One region of the Streptomyces sp. NPDC060366 genome, then DNA from elsewhere that is predicted to be linked to it. Evidence: riboswitches for the same ligand, from Rfam matches in the RefSeq annotation. Region 1 holds a riboswitch; each other region holds the start of a gene.

Region 1 (4,051 bases):
CACGGTCGAATCCGCCTCCCAGGCGGTCGCCAACCTCGGCTTCACGATCTCGCCGGACCAACTCGCCCAGGCGGCGAAGGACGTCGAGGAGTCGAGCCTGCTGTCCCGCACCGGCGGCGCGCCGACCTTCGCGCTCGGCATGGCGGAGATCTTCTCGTCCGTCATCGGCGGCGCGGGGATGAAGGCGTTCTGGTACCACTTCGCGATCATGTTCGAGGCGCTGTTCATCCTGACGACGGTGGACGCCGGTACGCGCGTCGGCCGCTTCATGCTCCAGGACATGCTCGGCAACGTGTACAAGCCGATGCGCCAGGTCAGCTGGAAGCCGGGCGTCTGGTTCGCCAGCGCCGTGGTCGTCGGCGCGTGGGGCTACTTCCTCTGGGTCGGCGTGCACGACCCGCTGGGCGGCATCAACCAGCTCTTCCCGCTGTTCGGCATCGCGAACCAGCTCCTGGCGGCGGTGGCGCTCGCCGTCTGCACGACGCTGCTGGTGAAGTCCGGACGGCTCAAATGGGCCTGGGTGACGGCGGTTCCGCTGGCCTGGGACGCGGCGGTCACGCTCACCGCGAGCTGGCAGAAGATCTTCTCCGAGGACCCGAAGGTCGGCTTCTTCAAGCAGCGCGAGGTCTACCAGACGGGCATCGACAACGGCGAGGTGCTCCCGCCGGCGAAGACGATGGACGACATGCACACGGTCGTCACCAACTCGACGGTGGACGGCGTGCTCTGCGCGCTCTTCGCGATCCTGATCATCGTGGTCATCGTGGACGCGGGACGGGTCTGCTACAAGGCGATCCGGCACCCGGAGAGCGTGAAGCTCTCGGAGACGCCGTACGTGAAGTCGGAACTGGTCGCACCGGCGGGCATGTTCCCGACGAAGGAGGAGAAGGCGGAACTGGCGGCGGCGGAGGCGAAGGCGTCCGCCGGGGCGGGTGCGGGGACGGGCTCGTCATGACCTCCGCGGCGAAGGTGCGCCACGCGGTGGGCCGGATCCGCTGGTACGTACGGGAGTTGACGGGCGAATCGGCGTACGACCACTACGTGGCCCACACCCGCGCCTGTGACCCGACGGCGGAGCCTGTGACGCGCCGGGCCTTCGAACGGAGCCGCATGGACGCGCGCGAGGCGGACCCGAGGGAAGGGTTCCGCTGCTGCTGAGCGGTGACTGAAGGGCCGCCGTTCCCCTGCGGGGAGTGGCGGCCCTTCGTCGTGCGGGGTCAGTGCGGCCGGTCCTCGTCGTGTCGCACACTGCATGGATGGATCAGACGACACGGCCGGCGACCGACTTCACCATCAGAGCGGCCGAGCCCGCCGAGTACGACGCGCTCGGCGAGATAACCGCGCGCGCCTATCTGGACGACGGGCTGCTGGACTTCGGGGATGGGGACCCCTATCTGGCGACCCTGCGGGACGTCGCGGCGCGTGCCGAGGGGGCCGAGGTGCTCGTAGCCGTCGGCGGGGACGGGCGCGTGCTCGGTGGGGTGGCCCACGTCTCCGGACCGTCCGCGTGGGCCGATCTGGCCGGGGACGGGGAGGCCGAGTTCCGGATGCTGGCCGTCGCGTCCGCCGCGCGCGGGCGGGGTGTCGGCGACGCGCTGGTACGGGAGTGCGTGGCCCGCGCACGGGCCACCGAGGGGTGCGTACGGGTGCGGCTGTCCACCCAGAAGGCAATGCTGGGCGCCCACCGGATCTACGAGCGCCTGGGCTTCGTACGGACCCCGGAGCGCGACTGGTCTCCCGTCCCGGGGCTGTCCCTGCTCACCTACAGCCTGGAAATCTAAGGCGTTTCGGGGTCGATCCAGGGCAAGGCTGAACACCCACGACACAACATGTGGGGGGTGCCGTCGCCAACGAGCCCCACATGTATGCTCAAGTCTGCTGTCGCCGCAGGAGAATCCGGTGGAAATCCGGAACTGTCCCGCAACGGTGTGCTGTGGTGCGCTTTGTCGCGCCCGTGAGTCCGAGCACCTGCCGACGGCGCATCCGGCTCGACCGATCCGGGTGCCGAGACGTCCGGGCCCCGAGGCTGGGCCGGTGGACGCCGCGCCGCGCGCTGCCCGTTTCCGGGACGGCGTACGCGGGCGTGCGCCGCCGTGCCCCCTTCCTCGTGGCCCAGAGCCGAGCGAGGGAGAGCACCACGTGACCATCGCGCCAGCCGATCCGGCTTCAGCGATCTCAGAGCGGGGACGGGACACGGCCGTACCGGCCGACGGACCCGGTACGAGCCTTCTGCGGCTCCTCACCGACCTCACCGCCGACCTCGCCGACACCGACCCCGGCCGGGTCGCCGCCGCCGCGCTCCGTGGCCGCAACGCCGCCTCGGACGAGGCCGAGTTGCGCGAACTCGCCACCGAGGCCGCCGCCGGGCTCATCTCCGAGGACCCCGCGTACTCCCGTCTCGCCGCCCGCCTCCTCACCCGCACCATCGCGGACGAGGCCGCCGGCCAGGGTGCCGTCTCCTTCTCCTCCTCGGTCGCCGTGGGCCACGCGCAGGGTCTGATCGCCGACCGTACGGCCGCGTTCGTCACCCGCCACGCCGCCCGCCTCGACGCGCTCTTCGACCCCGCCGCCGACGACCGCTTCGGCTACTTCGGCCTGCGCACCCTCTTCAGCCGCTATCTGCTCCGGCACCCGATCAACCGCGATGTCATCGAGACGCCGCAGTACTTCATGCTGCGCGTCGCGTCCGGGCTGGCCAAGGACGACTCCCCGGCCGCCATGGACGAAGTCGCCGCGCTGTACGGCCTGATGAGCCGGCTCGACTACCTTCCCTCCTCACCCACGCTCTTCAACTCCGGCACCCGCCACCCCCAGATGTCGTCCTGCTATCTGCTGGACTCCCCGCTGGACGAGCTGGACTCCATCTACGACCGCTACCACCAGGTGGCGCGCCTCTCGAAGCACGCGGGCGGCATCGGCCTCTCGTACTCCCGTATCCGCGCCCGCGGTTCACTGATCCGCGGCACGAACGGGCACTCCAACGGCATCGTCCCGTTCCTGCGGACGCTGGACTCCTCCGTCGCCGCCGTCAACCAGGGCGGCCGGCGCAAGGGCGCGGCCTGCGTCTACCTGGAGACGTGGCACGCGGACATCGAGGAGTTCCTGGAGCTGCGCGACAACACCGGCGAGGAGGCGCGCCGTACGCACAATCTGAACCTCGCGCACTGGATCCCCGACGAGTTCATGCGCCGGGTCGACGCGGACGGCGACTGGTCGCTGTTCTCGCCCTCCGACGTGCCCGAGCTGGTCGACCTGTGGGGCGACGACTTCGACGCGGCGTACCGGGCGGCCGAGGCGGCGGGCAAGGCTCGCAGGACCATCCCGGCGCGTGAGCTGTACGGCCGCATGATGCGTACCCTCGCGCAGACCGGCAACGGCTGGATGACCTTCAAGGACGCGTCGAACCGTACGGCGAACCAGACCGCCGAGCCCGGCGCCGTCGTGCACTCCTCGAACCTCTGCACCGAGATCCTGGAGGTCACGGACGACGGCGAGACGGCCGTCTGCAACCTCGGCTCGGTCAACATCGGCGCGTTCGTCACCGAGGGCGGCGAGCTGGACTGGGAGCGGCTGGACGACAGCGTCCGCACCGCCGTGACCTTCCTCGACCGGGTCGTGGACATCAACTTCTACCCGACCGAGCAGGCCGGCCGCTCCAACGCCAAGTGGCGCCCGGTGGGCCTGGGTGTGATGGGCCTCCAGGACGTCTTCTTCAAGAAGCGGCTGCCGTTCGACTCCGCCGAGGCCGCGGCGCTCTCCACCCGTATCGCCGAGCGGATCATGCTGGCCGCGTACGAGGCGTCCTGCGACCTCGCCGAGCGCGAGGGCCCGCTGCCGGCCTGGTCGAAGACCCGCGCCGCGCGCGGGGTGCTGCACCCGGACCACTACGACGTGGAGCTCAACTGGCCCGAGCGGTGGGATGCGCTGCGGGCGCGCGTCGCGAAGACCGGTATGCGCAACTCCCTGCTGCTCGCCATCGCGCCGACGGCCACCATCGCCTCGATCGCCGGGGTGTACGAGTGCATCGAGCCGCAGGTCTCCAACCTCTTCA
Region 2 (4,051 bases), on a different contig from region 1:
GCGGGGGCGGGGCGCCGCACGGGTCGAGCGGAATCCGCGTGGCGCCCCCGGCACCGGGAGTGACACACCCGTTCACAAGCGGAGCGACCACACTCTGTTGGGAGTCACCGCAACGCCTGCCTCAGTTCATCTTCCGTTCACTCAGCATCCCTACGTTCCTGAACGGCCACTGACGTCAAACGATTGCCTGGGTAAATGGAACACATCACGCTGCTGCTCGCGATCGTGATCGTGACGGCTCTCGTGTTCGATTTCACGAACGGTTTCCACGACACCGCCAACGCGATGGCGACGACCATCTCGACCGGCGCACTGAAACCCAAGACGGCGGTGGCGATGTCCGCCGTGCTCAACCTCGTCGGCGCGTTCCTGTCCGTCGAGGTCGCCAAGACCATCTCCGGCGGGCTCATCAACGAACAGGGCATCCAGACCGAAGTCATCTTCGCGGCGCTCGTCGGCGCCATTCTGTGGAACCTGTTCACCTGGCTGCTCGGCCTTCCGTCGAGTTCCTCCCACGCTCTGTTCGGCGGACTCATCGGCGCCACGCTGATGTCCGTCGGCACCTCCGGTGTCAACGGCGGGGTCGTCGTCACCAAGGTCCTGCTCCCGGCGCTCGCCGCGCCGCTGGTGGCCGGTCTGGCCGCGATGCTGGCCACCCGGCTGACGTATCGCATCGGCCGCAACACGGACGAGAAGGACACGGCGAAGGGCTACCGCGCGGGACAGATCGCGTCGGCCGGCCTCGTCTCCCTCGCCCACGGCACCAACGACGCGCAGAAGACCATGGGTGTCATCACCCTCGCGCTGGTCACCGGCGGCGTCCTCGCCCCCGGCTCCAACCCCCCGATGTGGGTCATCGTCTCCGCCGGTGTCGCGATCGCGCTCGGTACCTACCTCGGCGGCTGGCGCATCATCCGCACCATGGGCAAGGGCCTCACCGACCTCCGGCCGCAGCAGGGCTTCGCCGCCCAGACCAGCGCGGCGACCGTCATCCTCGCCTCCTCCCACCTGGGCTTCTCACTCTCCACCACGCAGTCCTGCTCCGGTGCCGTGATGGGCGCCGGCCTCGGCCGCAAGGGCGGAGTCGTCCGCTGGTCGACCGCCACCCGGATGTTCATCGCCTGGGGGCTGACGCTGCCGGCCGCCGGTCTGGTCGCCGCGGGCGCCGAGTTCCTGACCAAGCAGGGTCCGTGGGGTGTCGCGGTCACGGCCGCGCTGCTCGTCGGTCTCTCGGCGGTCATCTGGCTGGCGTCGCGCCGTCAGCCGGTCGACCACACCAACGTCAACGAGGCGGACGAGCCGGCCGCCGCCGAGCCCGTGGGTGTCGTGACCGCCGCCATCGCCGCCGTCACCCCGCCCCCCGTGGGCGGCCCGGCGTCGGAGATCGCCGCCACCATCCCGGCCCCGGGCCCCGGGGAACCCACCGCCGAACCGGCCCGGACCGCGACGGTCTGACGAAGCGAAGGACACTTTCAGCATGAACATCGACTGGGCGGCGCTCGGCTCCGTCTTCGGCGTCAGTCTCGTGGCCACCATCGCTCTGGTGGGTCTGTTCACCCTGGGCATCGTGGGGCTCTCGAAGGGCGCGTCGGGCGCGTCGGCCACGGCCTCCGGCTCCACCGGCTCCGGCTCCGCGGCGCTGGCCCGCACCGGCGCGTACGTCTGCTTCGGTCTGTGCCTGGCGGCCGTGTCGTACGGGATCTACATGATCGTCGCCTGAGCGGGACGATCGAGCACGGCTGAGGGGGGTGGCCCGGACCGGGTCGCCCCCCTCAGCCGCGTTCCGGTCCCGTGGGCAGCCGCGCCGTGTGGGCCTCAGCACACTGCCCCGCCGCAGGTCAAAGCCCGGTTGACGGGGGTTCGCACGCGTGGTGGACTGCCGAGGCCAATACGGCGACAGCGAAGAGGAAGCCGGTGCGAATCCGGCGCGGTCCCGCCACTGTGACGGGAGACAGCCATGTCTCCCGGAGCCAGGAACTCTTGTCGCCGCATCACGTCGAACCAGGGCGCGGACCCTGAGTGAGGACATGTCGCCATGCCCGGCTGCGGTTCAGCTGTCGCGTCCAGTGCTGTGAGTACGAGACCCCCGAGAACCTCCCGAGGCGTATCGGCGGGCTGAGCGATGCGTGCCGAGTATTCGGCGGGCCGTGAAGTACCGGCCCCGGGAAGCGTTTTCGCGTACGGCGCCGCCGCCGGTCTGCTCGCCGACCGGCTCCTCGGCGACCCCCGGCGCGGCCATCCGGTCGCGGGTTTCGGGCGGGTCGCGGGCGCCGTCGAGCGTCTGCTGTGGCATGACCACCGGGGCTGGGGCGCGCTGCACGCCGTCGTGTGCGCCGGGGGTGCGGCCGGGGTGGCCGCTCTCGTCTCGCGCGGACTGCGGGACCGTACGGCCGCGTCCGTCGTCCTGACCGCCGCCGTCACCTGGACCGTGGTGGGCGGTACGTCGCTGGGGCGCGAGGCGCGCGCCGTGGGCGGGGCGCTGGCGGCCGGTGACGTGGAGGTCGCGCGGGAGTGGCTGCCGCGGCTGTGCGGGCGGGACCCGCAGAGCCTGGACGAGCAACAGATCGCCCGCGCCGTCGTGGAGTCCGTCGCCGAGAACACCTCGGACGCCGTCGTGGGAGCCCTGGTCTGGGGCGCGTTCGGCGGGGTGCCGGGGCTGGTCGCGTTCCGCGCCGTCAACACGCTGGACGCGATGGTCGGGCACCGTTCGCCGCGCCATCTGCGCTTCGGCTGGGCCTCGGCGCGGCTGGACGACGTGGCCGGCTGGCCGGGAGCCCGGCTGACGGCCGCGCTGGCGGCGGTGGCGGGCGGCGCGCCCGCGCGGGCGCTCGGCGTGGTGCGGCGCGACGCGGGCCGCCATCCGAGCCCCAACGCGGGCCCCGTGGAAGCGGCGTTCGCGGGCGCGCTGGGCGTGCGGCTCGGCGGCACCCTCGCGTACGGCGGACGGGTCGAGCACCGGCCGGTCCTGGGCGGCGGGGGACGGCCGGTCGAGGTGGCCGACATCGAGCGGGCGGTCCGGCTGTCGCGCCGCGTCGGCGCGCTCGCGCTCGGCGTCTGCGTGGCCGGGCGGCTGCTGGCCGGCAACCTCCTGAAGAGGAGGGCCCGATGAGCGAGGGGTCGATGGGCGGAGGGCGAAGGCGCGGCGGCGGGCTGCTCGTCGCGGGCACCACCTCCGACGCCGGAAAGAGCGTCGTCACGGCGGGCATCTGCCGCTGGCTCGTACGCCGGGGCGTGAAGGTGGCGCCCTTCAAGGGGCAGAACATGTCGCTGAATTCGTTCGTGACGCGCGAGGGCGCCGAGATCGGCCGGGCGCAGGCGATGCAGGCGCAGGCCGCGCGCGTCGAGCCGACGGCGCTGATGAATCCCGTCCTGCTCAAACCCGGCAGCGACCGCAGCAGTCAAGTGGTGCTGATGGGGCGGCCGGTGGGTGAACTGAGCGCCCGCGGCTACCACGGCGACGGCGCGGGCCCCGGCCGCCAGGAGACGCTGCTCGGCACCGTCGTGGAGTGCCTGGAGGAGCTGCGGAGCACGTACGACGCGGTGATCTGCGAAGGCGCCGGCAGTCCGGCCGAGATCAATCTGCGGCGTACCGACATCGTCAACATGGGTGTCGCGCGGGCGGCCCGGCTGCCGGTCGTCGTGGTCGGCGACATCGACAGGGGCGGCGTCTTCGCGTCGTTCTTCGGTACGACGGCGCTGCTGAGCCCCGAGGACCAGGCGCTGATCGCCGGTTATCTCGTCAACAAGTTCCGCGGCGACGTGTCGTTGCTGGAGCCGGGTCTGGAGATGCTGCGCGGGCTGACCGGCCGCGCCACGTACGGTGTGCTGCCCTTCCGGCACGGTCTGGGCATCGACGAGGAGGACGGCCTGCGGGTCTCGCTGCGCGGCGCCGTACGCGAGTCGGTGGTGGCACCTCCGTACGGAGAAGAGGTCCTGCGGGTCGCCGTCTGCGCGGTGCCGCTGATGTCCAACTTCACCGACGTGGACGCGCTGGCGGCCGAACCGGGCGTCGTGGTGCGGTTCGTGGACCGCCCCGACGAGATCGCCGACG
Region 3 (4,051 bases), on a different contig from region 1:
GCGGTGAGGACGCCCACGGGGATGTCCTGCGGCGCGGCGACGGTACGGGCGGCGAGGTCCGCGACGACGAGTACGACCGCCCCGCCGAGCGCGGCGACGGGCAGCAGCGGCCGGTGCGCGGCCCCGACCGCCATGCGCGCGGCGTGCGGCACGAGCAGCCCGACGAAGCCGATGGCGCCGCTCGCGGCGACCATGACGCCGGTGACCAGCGAGGCGAGGACGAACACGGCGGCGCGGAAGCGCGCGATGTCCAGCCCGAGTACGGTCGCGCCCTCCTCCCCCACCAGCAGCAGGTCGAGCGGTCTGGCGAGCGCCATGAGGACGGCGGTACCGGCGACGAGGACGACGGCCGGGGCGGCGAGCGTGCCCCAGCGGGCGCTGCCGAGGCCGCCGAGTGACCAGAACAGCGCTTCCTGGAAGTGCTCGGGCCGGGCCGAGACCACCAGGACGAGCGTGGTGAGGGCGGACAGGATGTACGAGACGCTCACCCCGGCCAGTACGAGCCGCCCGCCGGTCATCGTGCCGCCGCGCCGGGCCAGCGCGTAGACGAGGGTCATCGCGGTGAGCGAGCCCGCGAAGGCGGCGGCCGGCATGGCGACGGTGGTGGTGATCCCGGCGCCGATGCCGCTGCCGACGCCGAGGACCAGTACGAGTACGGCGCCGGCGGACGCCCCCGAGGAGATTCCGAGGAGGAACGGGTCGGCCAGCCGGTTGCGTACGAGGGCCTGGAGGACGGTTCCGACGACGGCCAGCCCGGCGCCGACGACGGCGCCGAGCAGCACGCGCGGCAGCCGCACGTCCAGGACGATCGTGCGGAAGGGGCTGGGCTCCGCGCCGCCGGTGAGGATCGTGAGGACCTCGCCGGGCGGGATACGGACGGAGCCGAGCGCGAGCGAGGCGACGACGGCGCAGGCGAGGGCCGCGGCGAGCGAGGCGAGCACGAGGGCGTGCCGCAGCCGGCGGTGGCCGGGCGGGGTCCGACAGGTCATGGCGGGAAGGCCCTGGACCCTAGAGGCCCGCCTCGGGGTGGAGTTGGGTCGCGAGGCGTTGGACGGCGGCGGGGGCGCGTACGCCCAGTACGGCGTCGGAGAGCGGCAGGACGGCGAAGCTCTTGTTCCTGATCGCCGGGACGTCCTTCAGTACGGGGTCCTCCAGCAGGCGCCTCTTCTTCTGCGCGACGGTGGTGGCGCCGTAGTCGTAGATCACGATCGTCTCGGGCTCGCGGGCCACGACCTGCTCCCAGGTGGCGTCGCCGAAGGACTTGTCGAGGTCGGCGAAGACGTTGCGCCCGCCGGCCCGCCGGATCAGCTCGTTGCCGATGCCCTTGCCGCCGGCGGTGAACGCGGTCTTGTCGCCGCTGTCGTAGACGAAGACCGGGACGGGCTCGACGTCTTCGAGCCCGGCGGCGGTGGTGGCGAGGGTGGTGCGTGCCCCGGCGGTCCACTTCTCGGCCCGGTCGGCGACGCCGAAGGTGCGGCCGACCTCCTGGACCTCGCGGAACACGTCGTCCATGGAGGTCCGGCCCTCGGTGCAGTTCTCCAGGTTGAGCCGGGTGTCGATGCCGGCGCCCTTGAGGTCGTCGCGGGTGCGGCCGTCCTTGGCGGCGAAGGCGCTGGCGTACCCGCCGTAGACGAAGTCGGGGTTCGCGGCGAGCAGTTTCTCCTTGGAGGGGTACTCCTTCGCGATGACCGGGACGCTGTCGTACGCCTTCTTGTACGCGGGGAGGACCGCGTCGTCCAGCCAGGCGGTGCCGATGAGGGATTCGGTGAGACCGAGCTCGATCATGATCTCGGTGACGTGCTGGTTCATCGTGACCACGCGCTTCGGGGGTGCCTCGAAGGTGGTCTTCACACCGCAGTTGGTGACGGTGTACGGGAATCCGTCGGCCGGTGCTCCGGCGTCCCGGGCGGGGTCCGGGGCGGCGCCGCAGGCGGCGAGCGGGAGCAGCAGCGGGAGCAGGAGCGCCGGTATGAGGGCGTGGCGTCGCGAGGGCATGACTGGGCCTCCTCCGGGGGATTTCCGCGTCCCCTGGCATGGTGGGAGAAGGGCGACAGGTCAGTTCCTGGCTTCCGGGCCCCCGCTCGCGCGGAGGGCCTGGTCACAGTGGCGGGACCGTGCCGGATTCACACCGGCTTCCTGGGTCCTGCCGCCCTGGACGGCGTCATCTTGTCAGACGACCTCGATGTCCTCTTCCGTGACCTCGCCGTCGACGATGCGGTACGAGCGGAACTGGAAGGGGCCCATGTCGTCGGTGTCGGCCGTGGAGACCAGGACGTAGTGGGCGAACGGCTCCATCGCGAGGTCGATGTCCCGTCGGGAGGGGTACGCCTCGGTCGCGGTGTGCGAGTGGTAGATGACCACCAGGTCCTCGTTGCGCTCGCGCAGCTCGTTGTCGAGCTTCTTGTGGTCGTCCGCGTCGAACTCGTAGAACGTGGGCGAGCGGGCCGCGTTGAGCATGGGGATGAAGCGCTCGGGCCGGTCGCTGTCCTCGGGGCCCGCGATCACGCCGCACGCCTCGTCGGGGTGGTCCGCCCGCGCGTGGGCGACGATCTGGTCGTACAGCGCCTGGGTGATGGTCAGCATGAGGTGAAGGATAAACAGGTGGCCTCCGCGTGTGAGACACGAAGGCCACCTGGTGAGACGGGTGCTGGGACGCCCGGCGGCCGATGGGGGGTGCCGGGCGGCTGCCGGACGGCGTCAGTCGGAGGCCTTCGCGAACTCCGGCTCGTTCGGGCCCTCGGGGGTGCGCGTCGCGAGTTCCGGGTTACGGCTCTTGAGCAGCGCCCAGCCCGCGACCAGGAACACCGCCCAGAGCGCGCCGACGTACAGCGAGACCCGGGCGTCGGAGTCGTACGCGATCAGACAGGTCACGAAGGACAGGAAGACCAGCGCCACCCAGCTCAGGGCCGAACCGCCCGGCGCCGGGAACGAGGACGCCGGCAGCCGGCCCGCGACCACGGCGGAGCGGTACTTGATATGGCTGATGAGGATCATCATCCAGGTCCAGATACCGGCGGCGGTGGCGACCGAGGTGACGTACAGGAACGCCTTCTCGGGAACGATGTAGTTGAGGACGACGCCGATGCCCATCAGCGCGACGGACGCCGCGATGCCGGTGGCCGGTGTCCGGCGGCGGTTGAGCTTGCCCAGGGCCTTCGGCGCCTCCTTGTTGGCGGAGAGGTCGCGCAGCATCCGGCCGGTGGAGTACATGCCGGAGTTGCAGGACGACAGGGCCGCCGTCAGCACGACGAAGTTGACGATTCCGGCGCCGAGCGGAATGCCGATCTTGGCGAACGCGTGCACGAACGGGCTCTCGCCCTCGCTGAATTCGGTCCACTTCACGACGGCGAGGATGACGGTGAGCGCGCCGACGTAGAAGACGATGATGCGCCAGGGCAGCGTGTTGATCGCCTTGGGGAGCGTCTTCTCCGGGTTCTCGGACTCGCCCGCCGTGACGCCGACGAGTTCGACGGCGAGGTAGGCGAACATGACGCCCTGGAGCGTCATCAGGCTGGAGCCGATGCCGTTGGGGAAGATCCCGCCGTGCTGCCAGAGGTTGCCGGTGGCCGCGGTGTCGCCGGCGTCCGAGAAGCCGAGGGTCAGGACGCCGAGTCCGATGACGATCATGCCGATGATGGCGGTGACCTTGACCATCGAGAACCAGAACTCGACCTCGCCGAAGATCTTGACGGAGATCAGGTTGACGCCGAAGAGCACCAGGAGGAACACCAGGGCGCTGACCCACTGCGGGATCGCGGGGAACCAGAAGTGGATGTAGATCGCCGCCGCCGTGAGCTCGGCCATGCCGGTCACGATCCACATGAGCCAGTACGTCCAGCCGGTGACGTAGCCGAAGAACGGGCCGAGGAACTCGCGGGCGTACTCCGCGAAGGAGCCGGAGACCGGCCGGTAGAGCAGCAGTTCGCCGAGCGCCCGCATGATGAAGAAGATCACCACGCCGGCGAGGGCGTACATCAGGATGATGCTCGGCCCGGCCTTGGCGATGTTCGCGCCGGCGCCCATGAAGAGGCCGACGCCGATGGCGCCGCCG

Evidence for each region. Region 1 has a riboswitch for cobalamin ahead of ACFWHU_RS11040 (ribonucleoside-diphosphate reductase subunit alpha). Riboswitches for the same ligand answer to the same signal wherever they lie in the genome.
Region 2: it holds a riboswitch for cobalamin, as region 1 does, so the genes downstream of both, ACFWHU_RS05070 (cobalamin biosynthesis protein) here and ACFWHU_RS11040 (ribonucleoside-diphosphate reductase subunit alpha) in region 1, are expected to answer to the same signal.
Region 3: it holds a riboswitch for cobalamin, as region 1 does, so the genes downstream of both, ACFWHU_RS31055 (ABC transporter substrate-binding protein) here and ACFWHU_RS11040 (ribonucleoside-diphosphate reductase subunit alpha) in region 1, are expected to answer to the same signal.

Annotation. Positions count from the first base shown of each region.
Region 1 covers NZ_JBHXDC010000003.1:467,899-471,949, reverse strand. Annotated here, with positions in the region: gene ACFWHU_RS11055 (carbon starvation CstA family protein) at 1-955, shown strand, start outside; gene ACFWHU_RS11050 (YbdD/YjiX family protein) at 952-1,158, shown strand; gene ACFWHU_RS11045 (GNAT family N-acetyltransferase) at 1,257-1,781, shown strand; cobalamin riboswitch at 1,859-1,991, shown strand; gene ACFWHU_RS11040 (ribonucleoside-diphosphate reductase subunit alpha) at 2,140-4,051, shown strand, end outside.
Region 2 covers NZ_JBHXDC010000002.1:51,401-55,451, forward strand. Annotated here, with positions in the region: gene ACFWHU_RS05060 (inorganic phosphate transporter) at 196-1,455, shown strand; gene ACFWHU_RS05065 (hypothetical protein) at 1,478-1,720, shown strand; cobalamin riboswitch at 1,856-2,003, shown strand; gene ACFWHU_RS05070 (cobalamin biosynthesis protein) at 2,123-3,109, shown strand; gene ACFWHU_RS05075 (cobyric acid synthase) at 3,106-4,051, shown strand, end outside.
Region 3 covers NZ_JBHXDC010000017.1:130,513-134,563, reverse strand. Annotated here, with positions in the region: gene ACFWHU_RS31060 (FecCD family ABC transporter permease) at 1-989, opposite strand, end outside; gene ACFWHU_RS31055 (ABC transporter substrate-binding protein) at 1,009-1,995, opposite strand; cobalamin riboswitch at 2,036-2,185, opposite strand; gene ACFWHU_RS31050 (Mov34/MPN/PAD-1 family protein) at 2,170-2,583, opposite strand; gene ACFWHU_RS31045 (amino acid permease) at 2,698-4,051, opposite strand, start outside.